Regions from separate parts of the Arthrobacter sp. P1_B9 genome, predicted to be linked through region 1. Evidence: riboswitches for the same ligand, from Rfam matches in the RefSeq annotation. Region 1 holds a riboswitch; each other region holds the start of a gene.
What was found. A riboswitch is a leader RNA that binds a small molecule or an ion and turns the genes downstream of it on or off. The one in region 1 is predicted to bind thiamine pyrophosphate.
Positions count from the first base shown of each region.

Region 2: it holds a riboswitch for thiamine pyrophosphate, as region 1 does, so the genes downstream of both, AC1D1A_RS02235 (bifunctional hydroxymethylpyrimidine kinase/phosphomethylpyrimidine kinase) here and AC1D1A_RS13110 (ECF transporter S component) in region 1, are expected to answer to the same signal.
Region 3: it holds a riboswitch for thiamine pyrophosphate, as region 1 does, so the genes downstream of both, thiC (phosphomethylpyrimidine synthase ThiC) here and AC1D1A_RS13110 (ECF transporter S component) in region 1, are expected to answer to the same signal.

Region 1 is NZ_JBFUAA010000008.1:150,144-157,095, forward strand. Features, by position in the region: gene AC1D1A_RS13105 (ABC transporter ATP-binding protein) at 1-1,582, opposite strand, end outside; gene AC1D1A_RS13110 (ECF transporter S component) at 1,611-2,258, opposite strand; TPP riboswitch at 2,325-2,468, opposite strand; gene AC1D1A_RS13115 (heme-degrading domain-containing protein) at 2,656-3,201, shown strand; gene AC1D1A_RS13120 (DUF4235 domain-containing protein) at 3,241-3,504, shown strand; gene mnhG (monovalent cation/H(+) antiporter subunit G) at 3,614-3,961, opposite strand; gene AC1D1A_RS13130 (MrpF/PhaF family protein) at 3,993-4,271, opposite strand; gene AC1D1A_RS13135 (Na+/H+ antiporter subunit E) at 4,268-4,813, opposite strand; gene AC1D1A_RS13140 (Na+/H+ antiporter subunit D) at 4,810-6,438, opposite strand; gene AC1D1A_RS13145 (Na(+)/H(+) antiporter subunit C) at 6,435-6,952, opposite strand, start outside.
Region 2 is NZ_JBFUAA010000001.1:512,165-519,116, forward strand. Features, by position in the region: gene AC1D1A_RS02230 (Rne/Rng family ribonuclease) at 1-1,670, shown strand, start outside; TPP riboswitch at 1,819-1,916, shown strand; gene AC1D1A_RS02235 (bifunctional hydroxymethylpyrimidine kinase/phosphomethylpyrimidine kinase) at 1,986-3,533, shown strand; gene rplU (50S ribosomal protein L21) at 3,936-4,244, shown strand; gene rpmA (50S ribosomal protein L27) at 4,306-4,569, shown strand; gene obgE (GTPase ObgE) at 4,687-6,276, shown strand; gene proB (glutamate 5-kinase) at 6,266-6,952, shown strand, end outside.
Region 3 is NZ_JBFUAA010000001.1:401,826-408,777, forward strand. Features, by position in the region: gene ffh (signal recognition particle protein) at 1-655, shown strand, start outside; gene AC1D1A_RS01670 (alpha/beta fold hydrolase) at 727-1,461, shown strand; gene thiC (phosphomethylpyrimidine synthase ThiC) at 1,458-3,263, opposite strand; TPP riboswitch at 3,259-3,366, opposite strand; gene AC1D1A_RS01680 (GNAT family N-acetyltransferase) at 3,441-3,941, shown strand; gene AC1D1A_RS01685 (amidohydrolase family protein) at 3,945-5,051, shown strand; gene AC1D1A_RS01690 (VOC family protein) at 5,127-6,002, shown strand; gene AC1D1A_RS01695 (hypothetical protein) at 6,683-6,952, shown strand, end outside.

The DNA.
Region 1 (6,952 bases):
GGAGTTCGGCGCCGCCGAGGACGGCGCTGAATTCGGCGTCATGCGTCACGGACACGACGGCGGTGCCGGCGTCGAGGAGCTCGGAGAGGAACGAGGCGAGTTCGGCCCACGTATTGGCATCCTGGCCGAAGGTGGGCTCGTCCAGGACCAGCACCTGGGGGTGCGCCGCCAGCACAGTGGCAACCGAAAGGCGCCGCTTCTCGCCGCCGGAGAGCGTGTAGGGGTTGGCGTCCACAAGCTCCGTCAGCCGCAGCCGCTCCAGCAGTTCGTCCACGCGGTCTTCGCCGTAGCCGAGGTGGCGCGGGCCGAACATGAGCTCGTCGAGGACCTTGCCGGTAACGAACTGGTGCTCGGGTTCCTGGAAGACGGTTCCGATCCTGGCGATCAGCTGCTGGGCCTTCCACCGGTAGGGATCGGGTCCGGCGCCGTCGCGTACGCGGCCACTGGAGTGACCGCTGGAGTGACCGGTGGCGGGACTGCTCAGCTCCGCCGTGGCCGAGACTGTTCCCGCGACGGGCCGCAGGAGACCGGCCAGCGTCAGCGCCAGGGTGGACTTCCCTGTGCCGTTCTGTCCGGTGATGGTCAGCGCCTCGCCGGCGCGGACCCGGACCGAGACCCCGGACTGGACCGGACGCGGCGCGATGGTGCGGAAGCCGTCGCGCAGCCCGGCCCGCCGCGGCCGTTCGCGGGACACCGCGAGCGCGTCGGCCGCGAGCAGAGTCTGTCCCGCGCCCCGCGCCGGTGTCCGCATCCGCGTCGCCGGGACGTAGCCCGGCACCCAGACGCCCGCACCGATGAGCATGTCCCGCGCCTCGGCCAGGACCCGGTCCGGCGGTCCGTCAATCAAGACCGCGGAGTCCGTGGCGGCCCCTGGCTGCAGCACCACGATCCTGTCCACCAGGTCTTTCCAGACCCCCACCCGGTGCTCCACGACCACCAGCGTGGCGCCCGTCTTGTCCAGGCAGCGGCCCACGGCGTCGCGGACCTCCAGGACGCCCGCGGGGTCGAGGTTGGCGGTCGGCTCGTCGAGCAGCAGCAGCCCTGGCCGCATCGCGAGGATCCCGGCGAGCGCGAGCCGTTGCTTTTGGCCGCCGGAGAGGGCCGCCGTCGGGTGGTCCAGCGGCAGCTGTCCCAGCCCGACGTCGTCGAGGGCCTCGCGCACGCGCGGCCAGATCTCCGCCGCCGGGACGGCGAGGTTCTCCGCCCCGAAGGCGACGTCGTCGCCGAGGCGGGAGAGCACCACCTGCGTTTCCGGGTCCTGCTGCACCAGCCCGGCGCGGCCGCGCCGCGCCCGTGGCGCGGCACCGTCGATCAGGAGGCTGCCGGTCTCGTCTGTGTTCTCGGCGTCGCCGGAGTCGCCGGGGTCCCCGGAGTCGCCGGCCGCGCCGTCGCCCAGAACGCCGGCCAGGGCGTGGAGCAGCGTCGACTTGCCGGCGCCGGAGGGCCCCAGCAGGAGCACGCGCTCCCCCGGCCGGATGTCCAGGTCAAGGCCGCTGACGGCGGGCCTGGTCCGTCCGGCATGCCGCCAGCCCCAGCCGCGGGCCGTGACGGCGGCCGGCCGGACGCCCGGTGAAGATCTCATGATTCTCTGCAGGATTCAGCGACGGGGCTCAGGAGAAGACGGGCTCCGTGGCGGCCTTGCGGGAGGCAAAGGAGCCCAGCACTCCGGTTTTCGCCAGGCCGCGGGTGGCGAGCCAGGCCAGTCCGCCGGCAATCACTGCGCCGGAGATCGTGGTGAAGACGATGTAGGCGAGCTTGTCGCCGGCTTCGTAGGCGATGTTCCAGCCCCACGGCAGGAAGGAGTCGTTCAGGCCGCAGAAGAGGCCCGCGCCGGCGCCGGCCAGCACGGAGACGGGCAGGTTGAACTTCTTGTAGAGGAAGGCCGCGAAGACCAGTTCGGCGCCGAGGCCCTGCAGGATGCCGGAGATCAGCACCGTGGTGCCGTACTGCGAACCCATGATGAGCTCGCCGGTGGCCGCGACGGTTTCGCAGAAGAGCGCGGCGCCCGGCTTGCGGATGATGAGCATGCCCAGCACCGCCGGGATCATCCAGCCGCCGGCGTAGAGTCCGCTCAACGGCGGGTAGACCGCGTTGACCGGAGTCGAGATCAGGTTCGCGCCCTGGGACCAGGCCCAGAAAATGACGCCGCCGGCAACGGCGATCAACGCGGCCACCACAATGTCCACCACGCGCCAGCTGTAGTTGCGCCGGGCGGATGAACGGCTGGCGGAACCATGCTGTGCTGAAATATCTGTCATGTCGTCCTCCTGAGGAACAGGAGGGGAGGGTGCGCCGGCCGGTCTCGGCTTCCGCCGCCCTCCGCGCACCCTGAGAACTCGACTCCCTTGCGCCGGTACTAACCGGATCAGGTTCGAGGGTCTGCGGCTGTCCGCACTCTCAGCGCCCACCAAAGGTTTCCCCGGATTGTTCCGGCGATGCCCGACGGCGGCGCTCCCCTGTCGTAATTATTTTCGCCCTTGTGGGCTGGCTCAGTTTACACCCGGACGGCCGGGTTTTCAGTGGTGTGCCGTCACAATCGTGGACCGGACGGCGGCAGTCCCGGCGGCCCGGAAATCCCTCTTGGTAGAGTCGTCGTGCCGGACCCCCGGACCCGCCAGCGGGCGGCCTCGTCACCCACCGGAAAGCTGGAATATTTTGTCGCACACACCGGTCACCCAAGATCCCTCCGGGGAATACGATCCCGACTCGAGTGAGCCGCAGCCGCGGGGATCCCTGGCGGCGCTTATCGGCCGCGTGCTGGCCGAGATAGAGGCGCTCCAGTTCGCGTCGTTCAGCAAGGATGACGCCTTGGACCTCGGGCTCCTCCTTGTCGAGCTGGGCAGGCAACGCTCGCTGCCCATCGCCGTCGACATCACCAAAGGCGAGCAGGTGCTCTTCCACGCCGCGCTGGACGGCGCCACACCGGACAATGAGCGCTGGATCAACGCCAAAAAGCGCACCGCCATGCGGTACGAGGTCCCGTCCCTGCTGGTGGGCCTCCGGGCCCGCGCCGCCGGCGGAAGGATCGAGGACAACGCCTGGTGGGATCAGTCGGAGTTCGCCGCCCACGGCGGGGCGTTCCCCATCTACGTGCGCGGCACGGGCGCCGTCGCCGTCGTCACCGTCTCCGGCCTGCCCCAGAAGGCGGATCACGAACTCGTGGTCGAGGCCCTGCGGATGGTCCTCACCCCGGAACGCTAGGCTAGGGGAAAACCGTTCCCGTCCCAAGGAGACCGAAGAATGAACATCCTCATCAAGCTGCTCGGCACCGGCGTCAGCCTCCTGGCCGGCTTTGCCGGCACCAAGCTGGTGGACACCATGTGGGAAAAGTCCACAGGCAACAAGCCGCCCAAGGGCCAGGAGGACGACGTTCCCACCACCCTGCGCTCGGCCCTGACGTTCGCCCTGATCTCCGCCTCGGTCAGCGCCATCATCCAGGTGCTCGCCAACCGCGGCACCCAGCGCGCGATCACCCGCTTCGCCAAGACCCAGGACGTCGTCTGACCTGACGCGACCAGCCGCGGCGCCCGCCGCGGCTGTCGAAGGCCCCGGCCGGGTCCGCTGGCCGGACGGGGGCGACGTGCCGGCCGGGTCCGCCGGGCCGGACGGGGGCTCAGCGGTCGTCGTCGTCCGCTCCGTGCGTGGCCGCCTGCTGGGCGGCCTTCTGGACTACCGCCTCGAGCTCGTCGGAGCTCAGCAGCTCCGGGTGCAGGTGCTTGGTCCGGTAGCCGGCCCGGCCCACCATGTGGGCGGACACGGGGACGGTGAGCAGCTGGAAGAGCCAGGCCACCAGCAGGACGGGCCACACCGACCAGGTGCGCATCTGCAGGCCGAGGGCCGCCAGCAGCAGGAACAGGCCGAGGACCTGCGGTTTGGTGGCCGCGTGCATCCTGCTCATGAGGTCCGGGAATCGCAGCAGCCCGATGGCGGCCGCGAGGGACATCAGGGCTCCGGTCACCATGAACACGGCGGAGACGGCGTCGATCACTGTGTCAGGATTCACGGACGCCCTCCCGCCTGTCGGCCACGAACCGGGCCACGGTGACCGAGCCGACGAAGCCGATCAGGGAAATCGCAACGAGCAGCATCAGGTTGTTCAGGTGCCGGTTGGCGGCCATGTCGATGCACAGGGCCGCGCCGAAGATGGCCAGCAGCACGTCGGCGGCCAGAACCCGGTCCAGCAGCGAGGGCCCCCGCGCGATCCGGACGATCGCCCCCGCGGCGGCCAGGGACAGTACGACGGCGGTCACCGTCAGGACGGTCTGCATCATGCGGCGGTCTCCTGTGTCAGGGCGGAAAGTTCGGCTTTGGTCCCCATGATCCGGATCAGCCCGGCCTCGGTGTCCCGGACCTCTTTGCGCAGCTTGGCCGCGTCCTCGGCATTGCGGACGTTGATGCCGTGGATGTAGAGCGTGGACGTCGACCTGTCCACCTCCACCACGAGGGACCCGGGAATCAGCGAGATCACGTGCCCGGTGGCCGTGACCAGGAGGTCCGAATGGCTTCGGAGCGGCACGGCTACGACCGCGCTGACCACGTTGGGGCCGCGGACGACGGCCAGGTACAGGACCTGGAAGCTTGCCGCGACGACTTTTCCGAGGAAGATGAGGGCGAACGGCACGGCGCGGAGCACGTTGAAGCGGCCGCCGAGTTCCACCGGGGGCAGATAGAAAATGCGCGCCACGAGCACCGCGATGAGGGCGCCGAAGAGGAGATTGCCCGGGCTGAAGTTCTGCCAGAGCGCGCCCCAGACAAAGACGAGCCAGACCAGCAGCGGCAGTTCCTGGCGCAGCGAGATCCTTTTCCGGTTCATTTTCCGCCGCCCTCCCGGACCTGCACCGGATGGAGCGACGGGGGCACCGGCGGCACGGGCGCATCCGGGCCGAGCACGGCCTGGATGTAGGAGGTCCGGTCCAGCATCTCCTGGGCGGACTGGTCGGCCACCCTGAACAGCGGCCCGGCAAAGACCGTCAGGGCCACGCCAAAGACCACCAGGCCCAGGGTGGAGCCCACCATGGTGCGGGGCAGCAGGGTCACATTCGTCTTGCCGGCCCGGTCACCCGTGGCGGAGTCGGCCGGCGCTGCCAGGAGCACCGGATCGGGGTGTTCGGCGTCCCCGGGCTTGCGCCAGAACGCCCGGTTCCAGACCCTCGCGATCGCCAGCAGGGTCAGCAGGCTCGTCAGCACGCCGCCGATCACCAGGGCGTAGGCCAGCGGCGTCCCCAGTTCCACACCTGCCTGAAGCAGCCCCAGCTTGCCCAGGAAACCCGAGAACGGCGGGATTCCGGCGAGGTTCATGGCGGGAATGAAGAACAGGACCCCCAATACCGGGGAGAGCTTGGCCAGTCCCGCCACGCGGTCCATGGACGAGCTGCCGCCGCGGCGTTCAATCAGGCCGGTCACCAGGAACAGGCTGGTCTGGACAGTGATGTGGTGGGCCACGTAGAACACCGCGGCGCCCAGACCGGCCACGGTGGACATGGCCAGGCCGAACACCATGTAGCCAATATGGCTGACCAGGGTGAAGGACAGGAGCCTCTTGATGTCACTTTGGGCCAGGGCGCCGAGGATGCCCACCACCATGGTCAGCAGCGCCGCGACCATGAGCGGGGCGTTGAGCGCATCCCCCGGGAATAGCAGCGTTTCCGTGCGGACCATCGCATAGACGCCCACCTTGGTCAGCAGCCCGGCAAACACCGCGGTGACCGGGGCCGGGGCGGTGGGGTAGGAGTCAGGGAGCCAGAAGGACAGCGGGAAGACGGCGGCCTTGATGCCGAAGGCCACCAGCAGCATGACGTGCAGCAGCGTCCGGGTGCCCTGGTCGAGGTCGCCGAGCTTGATGGCGAGGTCCGCCATGTTGATGGTTCCGGTGGCGCCGTAGATCATGGCGATCGCGATCAGGAACAGCACCGAGGACACGACGGAGACCACCACGTAGGTCACGCCGGCCCGGATGCGCGGGCCTGTCCCGCCGAGGGTGATGAGCACGTAGCTGGCCGTCAGCAGGATCTCGAAGCCGACGTAGAGGTTGAAGAGGTCTCCGGTGAGGAAGGCGTTGGACACCCCGGCCACGAGGATCAGGTAGGTCGGGTGGAAGATCGAGACCGGCGCGTCGCGGTCGCCGTCGGCCATGCCCTGTCCCGTTGCGTAGATCAGCACCGCAAGGCTCACGGCCGAGGACACCACGAGCATGAGGGAGGAGAACTGGTCCACCACCAGCACGACGCCCCACGGCGGCAGCCAGCCGCCGATGTTCACCGCGGCCGTGCCGCCATCCCAGACGGAGGCCAGCAGCCAGCATTCCAGCAGCAGTGTCAGCGTCAGCACGGCGATGCTGACCGCGCGCTGGACCCGGGGGTGATGGATGAGCAGAAAGGTCAGGGCGGCGCCCAGGATGGGGAGTACGACGGCGAGCGGGGCAAGGCTGGTGATGTTCACTCTCCGCCTCCTTCCGGGCTGGGGTCAACGTTGAGGGAACCGGGCTGTTCTTCAGAGGCGGCCTTGTCGGCCCGCACGGGGCGGTCACCGGACATGACCGTGGCCAGCGGGAACTCCGAAGTCTCGACCGGGATCACGGAGTCGTCCTCGGCATCGAAGCTTGGCGTTTCCGCGACGCGGCGGTCCTCGGCGTCGTCCTGGATTTCATCCTGGCGGGCCAGGACCCAGGTGCGGTAGATGATGCCCAGCATGAACGCCGTGACGGCGAAGGAGATCACGATCGAGGTCAGGATCAGGGCCTGCGGCAGGGGGTCGTTGTAGTCCCCCGCCGGGGTGTCCTTGTCGAAGAGCGGCGCCAGCCCGGCGTAGCCGCCGGTGGCGAGGATCAGCAGGTTCGTGGCGTTGGCCAGCAGCATGAGGCCCAGCAGGACCCGGGTGAGGCTGCGTTCGAGGAGCAGGTAGATGCCACAGGCGTAGAGGGCGCCCATGACCGTCAGCAGGGTCAGGTTGACGC
Region 2 (6,952 bases), on a different contig from region 1:
CCCGCAAGCTGCCCGACGTCGAACGCAACCGCCTCAAGCGGATCCTCAAGGACCGCCTGCCCGAGGACGCGGGCGTCATTGTCCGCACCGCGGCCGAGGGAGCTTCCGAGGAAGAGCTGACGCACGACATCAACCGCCTCCGCGCGCAGTGGGAAGGCATCGAGAGCCAGTCGACGTCCACCAGGATCCTCGCCCCCGAGCTGCTCTACGGCGAACCTGACCTGACCATCAAGGTGGTCCGGGACGTCTTCAACGAGGACTTCTCCAAGCTGATCGTCTCCGGCGAGGAAGCCTGGGACACCATCGAGGCCTACGTCACCTACGTCGCGCCGGACCTCGTGGGCCGGCTCGAGAAGTGGACCAAGGACACGGACATCTTCGCGGCCTGGCGCATCGACGAGCAGATCCACAAGGCCCTGGACCGGAAGGTCTTCCTGCCCTCGGGCGGTTCGCTCGTGATCGACCGCACCGAAGCCATGACCGTGGTGGACGTCAACACCGGCAAATTCACCGGCTCCGGCGGCAACCTCGAGGAAACCGTCACCAAGAACAACCTGGAAGCGGCCGAGGAAGTCGTCAGGCAGCTGCGCCTGCGCGACATTGGCGGCATCATCGTGATCGACTTCATCGACATGGTGCTCGAATCCAACCGCGACCTCGTGCTGCGCCGCATGGTGGAGTGCCTGGGCCGGGACCGGACTAAACACCAGGTGGCCGAGGTGACCTCGCTGGGCCTCGTGCAGATGACCCGCAAGCGGATGGGCACCGGGCTGCTGGAAGTCTTCGGCGAACAGTGCGAAACATGTGCGGGCCGCGGCATCGTCACCCACGACGAGCCGGTGGAGCACCGCCGCGCCAACACGGTCGCCGCGGAGCACTATGTGCCGCGCACCGAGGCGCAGCCTGCTGCCCGCCCGGAACGCAAGAGCCGTCGCCGCGGCCGGGGAGGCCAGGGCGGAGAGACCGCGCCGGCCGCACCCGCGCCCGTCCACGCCGAACCCACCGAGGCCGAACGCCACGCCAAGGCCGAGGCCACCCGTGCCGCGCTGGCCAACATCGCTGCCGCCGCGCACGCCGCGCACCTGCACGACGGGGAGGCAGCCGCAGCCAGCGACGCCGGGGCCCGCCAGGCCGCCGTCGACGCCGTCACGCAGCTCGCAGCCGCCGACGAGGCAGCCGGCCGCCCCGCAACGGTGCTGACGTTTGGCGGCGAGCAGGTGGCCCTGCCCTTCGTCGAGCACGCGGAGGACGCGCCGTCACCGGCCCTGACCCTGGACCTGCTGACCGAGGCCTTCGCAAACCTGGGCGAAGCCGAGGCCGGCAAGCCGGACCAGGCCGCCGGCCTGGCGGCCGGTCAGGCAGCAGCTGTTGCCGCACCGGAAGCCACGGCGCCCGAGGCGCCGTCGGCCGTCCGCGCTGCGGAGGCGCCGGCGTCACGCACAGCTGACACCACGACGCTGCGCGGCCGCCGCGGGCGCCGCAACCGGAGTGCCAGCCGCGCCCAGGGCGCAGCCAACGAAACCTCCGTGGAGCACCGCGAGGCAACCCGGCCGGCCGCGGCCGGATCGGTCCACGAGGCCAAGGCTCCCGCTGCGGCCGGGCCTGCGTCCATCCCGGCCGGCAACGAGCCGATCATCCTCGGCGTCGGCGTGCCGGCGTCGGAGCTGTAGTCCTCCGCGACTGACCACGTCCCCGTCCGGTCATTATTTCGACTGGTCGGGCCGCGGGTCCGGGTCAGGGCAGACGTAACATACGTCCGCCCGGGCCCGGGCCCGCTCGTGCGTTAACGGGTCCTCCGGGTGGCAAGGGCTAGGCTGGAACACTGACACGGGGTGCCGGGCATCGGGCCGGCTGAGATCCAGACCCGTTGAACCTGTCCGGTTAGCACCGGCGAAGGGATGTCTTCCTTGTCCGCGAAATCGAATCCGTCCGAGTTCCTCCCGCCCAATTTTCTGCACAACGAGTCTCTGCCGGCCCCGCCGCGCATTCCCCGCGTGCTGGCCATCGCCGGCTCCGATCCCTCCGGCGGGGCCGGAATCCAGGCCGACCTGAAGAGCATCGCGGCGAACGGCGGCTACGGCATGGCCGCCATCACCGCCCTGACAGCGCAGAACACGCAGGGCGTGCGCGCCGTCCACGTCCCCCCGGCGGCGTTCCTCACGGCGCAGCTGGACGCCATCAGCGACGACATCGGCATCGACGCCGTCAAGATCGGCATGCTCGGTGACGCCGCCGTGATCGACGCCGTCCGCGGCTGGCTGGAAAAGGTGCGCCCCGCCGTCGTGGTCCTGGACCCGGTGATGGTCGCCACCAGCGGTGACCGGCTCCTGCAGGAATCGGCCGAGGCCGCCCTGCAGGCCCTCCTGCCGCTGGCGGACCTCATCACGCCCAACCTCGCCGAACTCGCCATCCTGCTCAAGGAACCCGTCGCTGCCGAGTGGTCCGAGGCCCTGGCGCAGGGCAAGCGGCTGGCCGCCCTGACCGGCACCACCGTCCTGGTTAAGGGCGGACACCTCCAGGGCGCCGGGCCGGGGGACGGGCATGCCCACGACGCCGATGCCCACGACGTCGACGGCCACGGCGCCGGCACCGGCTGCCCGGATGCGCTGGTCAACACCGGCGGCCTGCTCGGCCAGGAAACGGTGGTGGTGCCGGGGGAGCGGATCGCGACGCGCAACAGCCACGGCACCGGCTGCTCCCTGTCCTCGGCCATGGCCACCGTGCAGGCCAGGGTGGGGGACTGGGAAGCGGCGCTGCGCGAAGTCAAGCCGTGGCTGCTGGGCGCGCTCCGCGGAGCCTCGGCCCTGGACGTCGGCTCGGGCACCGGCCCGGTCCACCACTTCCACCACCTGCAGCACCTCCAGGCCGGGCAGGGTCCGGCGGCGGGGGAGTTCGCCGCAGCCCTGCGCGCAGGAGCCGCGGGCGATCTTGAGGCGATCTACGCCCTCGACTTCGTCCGCGGACTGGCCGACGGCACCTTGCCCGAGCACGAGTTCGCGTACTACCTCGCCCAGGACGCCATCTACCTCAACGGATACTCGCGGGTCCTGGCCCGGGCCGCGGCGATTGCCCCCACCGAGGCCGAGCAGCTGTTCTGGGCCCGTTCGGCGCAGACCTGCCTGGAGGTCGAATCCGAGCTGCACCGTTCCTGGCTCAGCACGCGCCCCACGGCCTCCACCCTGGGCCCGGTCACGAAAGCGTATGTGGACCACCTGCTGGCCGCCTCGGTCTCCGGCAGCTATGGCGTCCTCGTGGCGGCGGCGCTGCCCTGCTTCTGGCTCTACGCCGAGGTCGGTTCCACGCTGCACCGGGAGTTCCTGGCCGGCGGCGCCCCCGGGGAGCACCCCTACGCCGGCTGGCTGCGGACCTACGCCGACGAGGACTTCGCCGCCGCGACCCGGCAGGCCATCGCGTACACGGACACGGCGGCCGGGCGGGCATCGGAGAGCGAGCGGCAGGCCATGGCCCTGGCTTTCCGGCAGTCTTCGCGCTACGAAGTGGACTTCTTCGACGCGCCGCGGCTGTACGCCTGACGCGAGCTGGTCCGGACTACCGGTACGATGGTGGGGCACGGTTCCGGAAGTCGTTGCGGCAACACAGCTCAAGATGGTCAAGATCCCGGCCAAGAACATTGGCAGGGACTTTGCATCAAGATGTTGTGGCGCCTATCACGGACTACCCGCCGGAACCAGCCTCATTTGCGGCCGAAGGCAAAATTAGCGTATTCTAGATCTTCGGTGCTTACGCCAACACTTGGGTTATGACCCTGAGAACGGTCCGCTTGGAATTCCAAATGGATTTGTTCCGGGGATAGCTCATGGGTTCCCCCGGGGAATCCACCGGCGTTGAGGCACAGCGTGAGCCGGTCCAAACAATTTGGCCCCTGGTTCCGCACGCAAATCTAGTAATAAACGTCGAGAGAAGTGAGTTCCCCAGTGGTGTACGCGATTGTCCGCGCAGGCGGCCGCCAAGAGAAGGTTTCCGTTGGAGACTTCGTTACCCTGAACCGCGTCCCCGGTGGAGCCGGCAGCACCTTTGAGTTGCCCGCACTGCTCCTGGTGGACGGTGACAAAGTCACGTCTGCTGCTGCGGACCTGGCCAAGGTAACGGTTACGGCTGAGATCCTCGAAGACCTCCGTGGTCCGAAGATCGTCATCCAGAAGTTCAAGAACAAGACCGGTTACAAGAAGCGTCAGGGCCACCGTCAGGAACTGACCAAGGTCAAGATCACCGGTATCAAGTAACTCTTCGTTACTGTTCAGGTTCCAGCAGATTCCCCAGAATTTTTGAAGGCAGGCATTTCAAATGGCACATAAAAAAGGCGCGAGTTCCACTCGCAACGGTCGTGACTCCAACGCCCAGTACCTCGGCGTCAAGCGCTTCGGTGGCCAGGTAGTTTCCGCAGGCGAGATCATTGTCCGCCAGCGCGGCACCCACTTCCACCCGGGCGCCGGCGTAGGCCGCGGCGGGGACGACACCCTGTTCGCCCTGACCCCCGGTGCTGTCGAGTTCGGCACCCGCCGTGGTCGCCGCGTTGTGAACATCGTGGCTGCTGCAGCTGCAGAGTAACAATAAGTTCTAAATCGGTGGGGCGGGCCATTAGGTCCGCTCCACCGGTGTTTTAACCGCATTACAATCATCTTGGGCCTCTTTGGGGGTCCGGGGAACAGCACTGAGGAGATCCACGTGGCGAGCTTTGTAGACCGGGTAGTACTGCACGTATCCGGCGGTACCGGCGGCCACGGCTGTGTCTCCGTCCACCGCGAGAAGTTCAAGCCCCTCGGCGGTCCCGACGGCGGCAACGGCGGCAACGGCGGCGACGTCATCCTGCGCGTTGACCCCCAGACCACCACCCTGCTCGACTACCACCACGCGCCCCACCGGCACGCCACCAACGGCGGCCCTGGCATGGGCGACTGGCGCGGCGGCAAAAACGGCGAAACCCTGATCCTTCCGGTGCCGGTGGGCACCGTGGTGAAGTCCAAGTCCGGCGAAGTCATCGCCGACCTCGTGGCCGAAGGCGACGAATACATCGCCGCCGCCGGCGGGATTGGCGGCCTCGGCAACGCCTCGCTGTCCTCCCAGAAGCGCCGCGCGCCCGGCTTCGCGCTGCTCGGCATCGAAGGCGAATCCAGCGACGTCGTCCTGGAACTGAAGTCCATCGCCGACATCGCCCTCGTCGGCTTCCCCTCCGCCGGCAAGTCCAGCTTGATCGCCGCAATGTCCGCCGCCCGGCCCAAGATCGCGGACTATCCCTTCACCACCCTCATCCCCAACCTGGGTGTCGTCCAGGCCGGTGAAGTCCGCTTCACCATTGCCGACGTCCCCGGCCTGATCGAGGGTGCCAGCGAGGGGAAGGGCCTGGGCCACCACTTCCTACGCCACGTCGAGCGGTGCGCCGCCCTGGTGCACGTGCTGGACTGCGGCACGCTCGAATCGGACCGCGATCCGCTCTCCGATCTCGCCATCATCGAGGCCGAGCTGGAGAAGTACGCCGTCGACATGAGCTACAGCGGGTCCGACGGCGAAGTCGTTCCGCTGAACCACCGCCCCCGCCTCGTGGCCCTGAACAAGGTTGACCTGCCGGATGGCAAGGATATGGCCGAGTTCGTCCGCCCGGAGCTCGAATCCCGGGGCTACAAGGTCTTCGAAATCTCGGCGACGAGCCACGAAGGCCTCCGCCAGCTTGGCTTCGCCATGGCTGAAATCGTCAAGGCCGCCCGCGACGCCGTCGCCGCGACCCCGCCGAAGGTACACGCCCCCGTGCTGCGCCCCCGCGCCGTCAACGAGACCGGCTTCACGATCCGCCGCGAGGAAAAGAACCTTGAGCCGCTCTTCCGCGTCCTCGGCGACAAGCCCGTGCGCTGGGTCAAGCAGACAGACTTCACCAACGAGGAAGCGATCGGCTATCTCGCCGACCGCCTGGCCAAGCTCGGCGTCGAAAATGAACTGTTCAAGCAGGGCGCCAAGCCGGGCGACATGGTGGTCATCGGCGAGGACGACGGCGTCGTCTTCGACTGGGAGCCGACCATGATGGCCGGTGCTGAGCTGCTCGCCTCGCCCCGCGGCACCGACGTGCGCTTCGCCGACATCGGCGACCGCCCGACGCGTGGCCAGAAGCGCGACGAACAGCAGGAACGCCGCGACGCCAAGGCCGCCGCCCGCGCCGAGCTCGAAGCCGAACGCAAGGCCGGCATCTGGACCGAATCCGTCAGCAGCCGCCGCGCGCGGCAGCCGCTCAAGGAGAGTGGACTGGGCGAAGCCGATGACGAGTAAGGCCGTCGTCGAGCACCGGTCCCAGCCGCTCAGCGCTCAAAACCTCAAGGCCCAGGCCATCAACGCCCCGGACCGCACCGCGCTGTCCGGGGCGCGCCGGATCGTCGTCAAGGTCGGCTCGTCCTCGCTGACGTCCATCAAGGGCGGGATCTCCGAAGAGGCCCTGACCGGGCTCGCCGACGCTCTGGCGCACAAGCGCAACGCGGGCGCGGAGATCATCCTGGTGTCCTCCGGTGCGATCGCCGCCGGCCTCGCCCCGCTCGGCCTCGAGAAGCGCCCCCGCGACCTCGCCACCCAGCAGGCCGCCGCCAGTGTGGGCCAGGGCCTGCTGATGGCCCGCTACACCCACGCCTTCGGCGCGCACGGTGTCACCGTCAGCCAGGTGCTGCTGACCGCCGATGACTTCATGCGCCGCAGCCAGCACACCAACGCGTTCCGCGCGCTGGACCGGTTGCTGAACCTCGGCGTTGTCCCGGTGGTCAACGAAAATGACACCGTAGCCACCCACGAGATCCGCTTTGGCGACAACGACCGCCTCGCTGCCCTGGTGGCTCACCTGGTCCGCGCCGACGCGCTCGTGCTGCTCTCCGACGTCGACTCCCTGTACGACGGTCCGCCGTCGCACGGCGCGAAGCGGATTCCGCACGTCTCCGGCCCCCACGACCTCGACGGCGTC
Region 3 (6,952 bases), on a different contig from region 1:
GATCGAGCAGGCCGAGAAGTCCTGGGACAAGGATGAAGCCGCCCGGATGGCGAAGAAGTTCGCCGACCAGGAAGACTTCACCCTCGATGACTTCCTCGCCCAGATGCAGCAGATCCGCAACATGGGCTCCATGAAGAAGATGCTCATGATGATGCCGGGTGCGCAGAACATCCGCCAGCAGTTGGAGCAGTTCGACGAGCGCGAGATCGACCGCGTCGAGGCCATTGTCCGCTCGATGACCCCGCACGAGCGCGTGGCTCCGAAGATCATCAACGGCTCCCGCCGGGCCCGTATTGCCCGCGGTTCCGGCGTGCACGTCTCCGAGGTCAACGGACTGCTGGAACGGTTTGCCCAGGCCCAGAAGATGATGAAGAAGATGGCCGCCGGCGGCGGGATGCCCGGCATGCCGGGGATGCCCGGCATGGGCGGCGGGGGCGGAGCCCGCAAGGGAGCCAAGTCCGCGCCCAAGAAGAAGGCCCGCTCCGGCAACCCGGCCAAGGCGGCGCAGGAACTGCGCGACGCCGAGGCCCGGCGTGCCGCCGGCCCCAAGGCGCTGCCCACCGGCGCGTCGTTCGGCCAGCAGGGCGGCGACTTCGATCCGTCCCAGCTGAACCTGCCGAAGGGTTTCGACAAGTTCCTCGGCGGCAGCAAGTAGCCGCAAGTGCTGACGGCCGCCGGCACTGTGTCGCCGGCAGCATCAGCACTGAAGTGCCATAGGGTTAGACAATGTTCAAGCAGCGCGTAGTCTTCGTCCACGGGGACGGCAGCTTCGGCGCCGCCGCGTGGCCAAAACAGCACGGAATGGCGCTGGACTACGACGCCCTGTTCCTGCGGCGGCACGGGTTTGACGCCGTCGCGGAACCGCTCGAATCCAGCTTCGCCGCCGACGCCGCCATCGTGCTCGCCTCGCTGGCAGACGACGGCCGCGGCGAGGCCGGCGGCCATGTCGTGGCCCATTCGCAGGGCGCGATCGCTGCGATGATGGCCGCCGTCGAACGGCCCGACCTCGTCCAGTCGCTGACCCTGGTGGAACCGGCCTGCCTGTCCCTGACCGCGGAGCTCCCGGCCACCGCCGCGCACCGGGCCCTGATGCAGCCGCTCTTCGACGTCCGCCACAACCTCAGCGACGACGACTTCCAGCGAGAGTTCATCCGCCGCGCGTTCGCGGCGGACGCCCCCGGGGCCACGACGCCGGAGGCCCTCCGGGCTGCGCGCCGGCTCCGCCTGCAGGCGCCGCCGTGGGAAGCCCCGCTGCAGATCGTGCCGGGCGTGCCGACCCTGGTCCTGACCGGCGGCTGGGAACCGCTGTATGAGGAAATCGCCGGCTACCTGCGCGAGACCGGCGCCCTGCACCGCACGGCGCCGGGAGGGCACCGGCCCCAGGATTCAGCCGAAGGGGACCGGGCCATCCGCTCCTACATTGCCGAGGTCAGCCGGCACCAGCACGCCCGGGCGTCCTAAGAAGCTGCGGGTTCTCCCACCGAGGGCTGCGGCAGGTAGACCTTGCCGCCCGAGGCGAGGAACTCGTTGCTCTTCGCCCGCATTCCGGCCGCCATCTGCGCTAGGGCCGCCTGCGAATCTGCTGATCCGTATTCGTCCCGGATGTCCTGGCTGATCCGCATGGAGCAGAACTTCGGACCGCACATCGAGCAGAAGTGGGCTGTCTTGGCCGGCTCCGCGGGAAGCGTCTCATCATGGAAGGCCTCGGCCGTGACCGGGTCCAGGGACAGCGCGAACTGGTCCCGCCAGCGGAACTCGAACCTTGCCTTGGACAGGGCATCGTCGCGTTCGTGCGCGCCGGGGTGGCCCTTGGCGAGGTCCGCGGCATGGGCGGCGATCTTGTAAGTGATCACGCCCGTCTTCACATCGTCCTTGTTCGGCAGCCCGAGGTGTTCCTTGGGCGTGACGTAGCAGAGCATGGCAGTGCCGTAGCGGGCGATCTCGGTGGCGCCGATCGCCGAGGTGATGTGGTCATAGCCCGGTGCGATGTCCGTGACGAGCGGCCCGAGTGTGTAAAACGGGGCGCCCTTGCAGAGTTCCTGCTGGCGCTCCACGTTTTCCCGGACGAGGTGGAAGGGCACATGCCCGGGGCCCTCCACCATGACTTGCACGTCGAAGTCCCAGGCCCGCTGCGTGAGCTCGGCCAGGGTGTCCAGTTCGGCGAACTGTGCCGCGTCGTTGGCATCCGCCGTCGCGCCCGGCCGCAGCCCGTCGCCCAGCGAGAACGCGACGTCGTAGCGGGCGAAGATCTCGCACAGCTCATCGAAGTGGGTGTACAGAAAGTTCTCCCGGTGGTGCGCCAGGCACCAGCCGGCCATGATGGAACCGCCGCGGGACACGATGCCGGTGACCCGGTTGGCCGTCAGGGGCACATACCGCAGCAGCACGCCCGCGTGGATGGTCATGTAGTCCACGCCCTGCTCGCACTGTTCGATCACGGTGTCCCGGAAGATCTCCCAGGTCAGGGCGTTCGCCTCACCGTTGACCTTCTCCAGCGCCTGGTAGATCGGGACCGTTCCGATGGGGACGGGGGAATTACGGATGATCCACTCGCGCGTGGTGTGGATGTCGTCCCCGGTGGAGAGGTCCATGACGGTGTCCGCGCCCCACTGCGTGGCCCACTGAAGTTTGTCGACCTCCTCGGCGATGGAGCTGGTCACGGCGGAGTTGCCGATATTGGCGTTGATTTTCACCAGGAACGCCTTGCCGATGATCATCGGCTCGGATTCGGGATGGTTGACGTTGTTGGGAATGATCGCGCGGCCCGCGGCCACCTCGCTGCGCACCAGCTCCACATCGCAGTTCTCGCGCAGCGCGACGAACCGCATTTCCTGGGTGATGACACCGTCCCGGGCGTAGCGCATCTGCGTGACGGTCCTGCCCTCAGCGGCCCGGCGCGGCACCGGCCGGCCGCCCCGCCACTCGGCCGACGCCGCACCGCGGCGCACCGCCGATTTGCCGTCGTCGAGCAGCTCCCGTTCACGGCCGGCGTAGGGTTCGGTGTCCGCCCTGGCCTCAATCCAGGGGGTGCGGAACGGCTCCAGCCCGCGGACCGGATCGCTGCCCGGGCCGGCAGTGCGGTACACCCGGAACGGCGGGTTCCGGATGCCGCCCGGGGAGGGTTCCAGGGCGATCTCGGTCACCGGCACGCGGATGCCATGCTCCGGATCCGTGCTGAAGGCCAGCGAGTGGGACTTCAGCGACTGCGTGGTGGCTGCGGACTGAATTTGGACAGGGCTGTGCTGTGTCACTTGGGTGTTCACGGAAAAGCTCACTTCCTTCGCCGGCATTACCCGGACAGGTTCAACGGTCGCAGGCTGCGTCAGCCCGATCTCAGCCCCTGCAGGGGCACCCGTGTGGTCGTAGACGAAACTACCACGCACCTCCGGCCGGCCCTCGAGTGTGACGCGGACGGCGGACCGCGGTGTTAGCGTGGCACGGTGACTCTGCCCAAGGCGCTGCCCCGCATCCGGACGGCGACGCCGGAAGATATCCCGGCGCTGCCGGTTCTCGAGGCCTCAGCAGACCGCATCCTCGAAGCGGAGCTGGGGAACCAGACGCTCCCGGCTCCGGAGTTGACGACGCCGGTTGAGCCGCTCTTCATACTTGTCGCCGGAAACCCGCCCGTAGGGTTTGCCCGCATTGACGAGGTCGGCGGCCAGGCCCATCTGGAACAACTCTCCGTGCAGCCGGACTCCGCCGGGCGGGGGATAGGACGGTCCCTGGTGGAGGCGGCCCTTGATGCGGCCCGGAGCCGTGGCTATTTATCGATGACGCTTTGCACCTTCGCAGGCGTCCCGTTCAATGCGCCGTTTTATGCGAGCTGCGGTTTCGAGGAACTCGCCCAGCCAGGACAGGCGTTGGGCGCCCTGCGGATCCACGAAGCGCAGCTGGGGCTGGACGGTCTTGGCCGGCGGATCGTCATGCGGATTAGGCTTTAGGTCATGACCGGCATCATCGAGTTCAGCGGCCCCATCCTCACCGCGGCGGACCAGGAACGCCGCGGGCTCTGGTCGGTGGGCGGCCTGCTAACCTTCCGCCGTCCGGCCGCCGCGCCTGACCTCGTGCTGGACGGCTGGGTCATGCCCGGCCTCGTGGACGCACACTGCCACATCGGCCTCGGCCCGGGCGGGGACGTTACCGAGGACACCGCGGAATCCCAGGCCCTGGCGGACCGCAACGCCGGGACGCTCCTGGTCCGCGACGCCGGCGCCGTCCACAACACACGCTGGCTCCAGCAACGCGCGGACCTGCCCCGGATCATCCGCTCCGGCAGGCACCTCGCCAGGACCCGGCGGTACCTGCCTGGCCTGGCCGTCGAGGTCGAACCGGAGGATCTCGTCGAGGCCGTGCGCAAGCAGGCCCGCGCGGGCGACGGCTGGGTCAAGCTCGTGGGGGACTGGATCGACCGCGACGCCGGCGATCTCGCCGCCAGTTTTCCCGCCCGGACGGTCAAGGACGCCGTCCGGGCCGCCCACGATGAGGGGGCCCGCGTCACCGCACACTGCTTCGCCGAAGACACCCTCGATGACATGCTCGACGCCGGGATCGACTGCATCGAGCACGCCACCGGGCTGCTGCCGCGGCACCTGCCGCGCTTCCTCGAACAGGGTGTTCCGATCGTGCCCACCCTGATCAACATCGCCACGTTCCCGGACATCGCCGCCCGGGCGGCGGCCAAGTTCCCCCGCTACGCAGCCCACATGCGCTCGCTGTGGGAGCGCCGGGCGGAGCGGATCCTCGAAGCCCACGAGACCGGGCTGGCGATCTATGCCGGTACCGACGCCGGCAGCGTGATCAGCCATGGCAGGATCGTGGACGAGATCCAGGCCCTGCACGCCGCCGGCCTTTCCGCCGCTGCCGCCCTCAACGCCGCGAGCTGGTCTGCGCGGACCTGGCTCGGCGCGGAGTCCATCGGTGAAGGGGCAAGCGCTGACGTCCTCGTCACCGCCGAGGATCCGCGGAGCAATCCGGCCACGCTCCGCCAGATCCGGCATATCGTGCTGCGGGGGCAGCCGGTAGACCGGGCGCCAGTCCATGTTTTGGAATAAATTGAAGCTTCAAGTAATTTATCTTTATGTAGAGTCGCCGAAGGCCGGTGGCTACAGAATCCACGGAGCATTGCCATGACCGCAGAAGCCAGCACCCAGGACCTCCTTCCTGCCGAACTCACCATGGGCACCGTGATGCTCAAGGTCGGCGACATGAAGCTCATGACCGACTACTACCAGCGCGCCCTCGGCCTGGAGACTGTGGCCGAACAGGACGGCGGGCTCTACCTTGGGCGCCAGCAGAAGCCGCTGGTGCATCTGGCGCCTGCCCCGGGCCTGAATCTACCTTCCCGCGGCGAGGCCGGGCTCTTCCACACCGCCCTCCTCTTCGAGGACCAGCACTCCCTGGCGGCCACCATCGCCACCGCGGCCCAGTACCAGCCCCAGTCCTTCACCGGCAGCGCGGACCACCTCGTCAGCGAGGCGTTCTACTTCAACGACCCCGAAGGCAACGGCATCGAGCTGTACTGGGACCGGCCGCGGGCGGCGTGGTCCTGGGAGGGCAGGAACGTCGTCATGGACAGTCTCGCCCTGCCGCCGCAGCGCTACCTGCAGCAATACCTGACCGAGGAGTCCGTGGCCGGCCAGCGCCAGGCCGCCGCCGGCGTCGGGCATGTCCACCTGCAGGTCGGCGACGTCCAGTCGGCGCATGATTTCTATGTCGGCACGCTCGGCTTCGAAAAGACCGCGGGCTGGCACGGCCAGGCGCTGTTCGTCTCGGCCGGCGGCTACCACCACCACATGGCCATGAACGTATGGAACAGCCGCGGCGCGGGCCCGCGGCGCGACACGCTGGGCCTGGGCGAGGTCCTCATCGAGGTGCCCTCCGGCGACGACGTCGCGGCCCTGGCCGACCGGCTCAAGGTTGCCGGCGTCGAATCGCACCACACCGGCGCCGAACTGCGCTTCGAGGACCCGTGGCGCAACCGGATCCGCGTCGCCGTGCGCTAGAAGTTCTCCCCAGGCAAGCTGGTCGCTGGACATGTCCAGCGCGCACAGCTTCCCCCGGACATGTCCACTCTTCGCCGGCGGGAACGCTGGGCATGTCCACTGCGCGGAGCCGGGACTCCGGAACATGTCCATTGCTCGCAGCCGGGAATGGACATAGTTGCCATATGTCCAGTGCTCAGGGCCAGGGGAGGGCATGCCCATCGGGCCTTGGTCGGGTTCCCGGGCCAGCGAGGGACATGTCCACTCTTCGCCAGCAGGAGACTGGAACATGTCCATTGCTCGCAGCCGGGAATGGACATAGTTGCCATATGTCCAGTGCTCAGGGCCAGGGGAGGGCATGCTCATCGGGCCTTGGTCGGGTTCCCGGGCCAGCGAGGGACATGTCCACTCTTCGCCAGCAGGACACTGGAACATGTCCATTGCTCGCAGCCGGAAATGGACATAGTTGCCACATGTCCAGTGCTCACGGCCAGCGAGGGACATGTCCACTGTTTCCAGGCAGGACGTCGGAGCATGTCCATTGCTCGCAGCCGGGAATGGACATAGTGGCCATATGTCCAGTGCTCAGGGTCAGGGGAGGGCATGCCCATCGGGCGGGGCGGGGCCGTGCTGAAGCGGCTAGGCTGAAGCGACGCCGAAAACAGCGGTCTGCGGACCGCCGAACCCTAAGGACCAGCTGCATGGGATTCACCGAACTCTTTGTGTCCACCCACGAAGAAGCCCTCAAGCGCGCCGGCGCACTGGAAGGTGGCGGCCCGGCCGCCCCGGGCGCCGTCCGCATCCCGGAGATCAGCGATTTCGAGGTGGAGCGGCTGGGAGACCTCGCCGGCGTCGCCGTGCACGCCCCGGGCGCGGACTATGAACTGGCCATGGTCGACGTGGCCAGCGACTCGCTGCTCGGCGTCCCGGCGGCAATGGTCCGCACGCTGGCGGAACTGCTCAGCTATGAA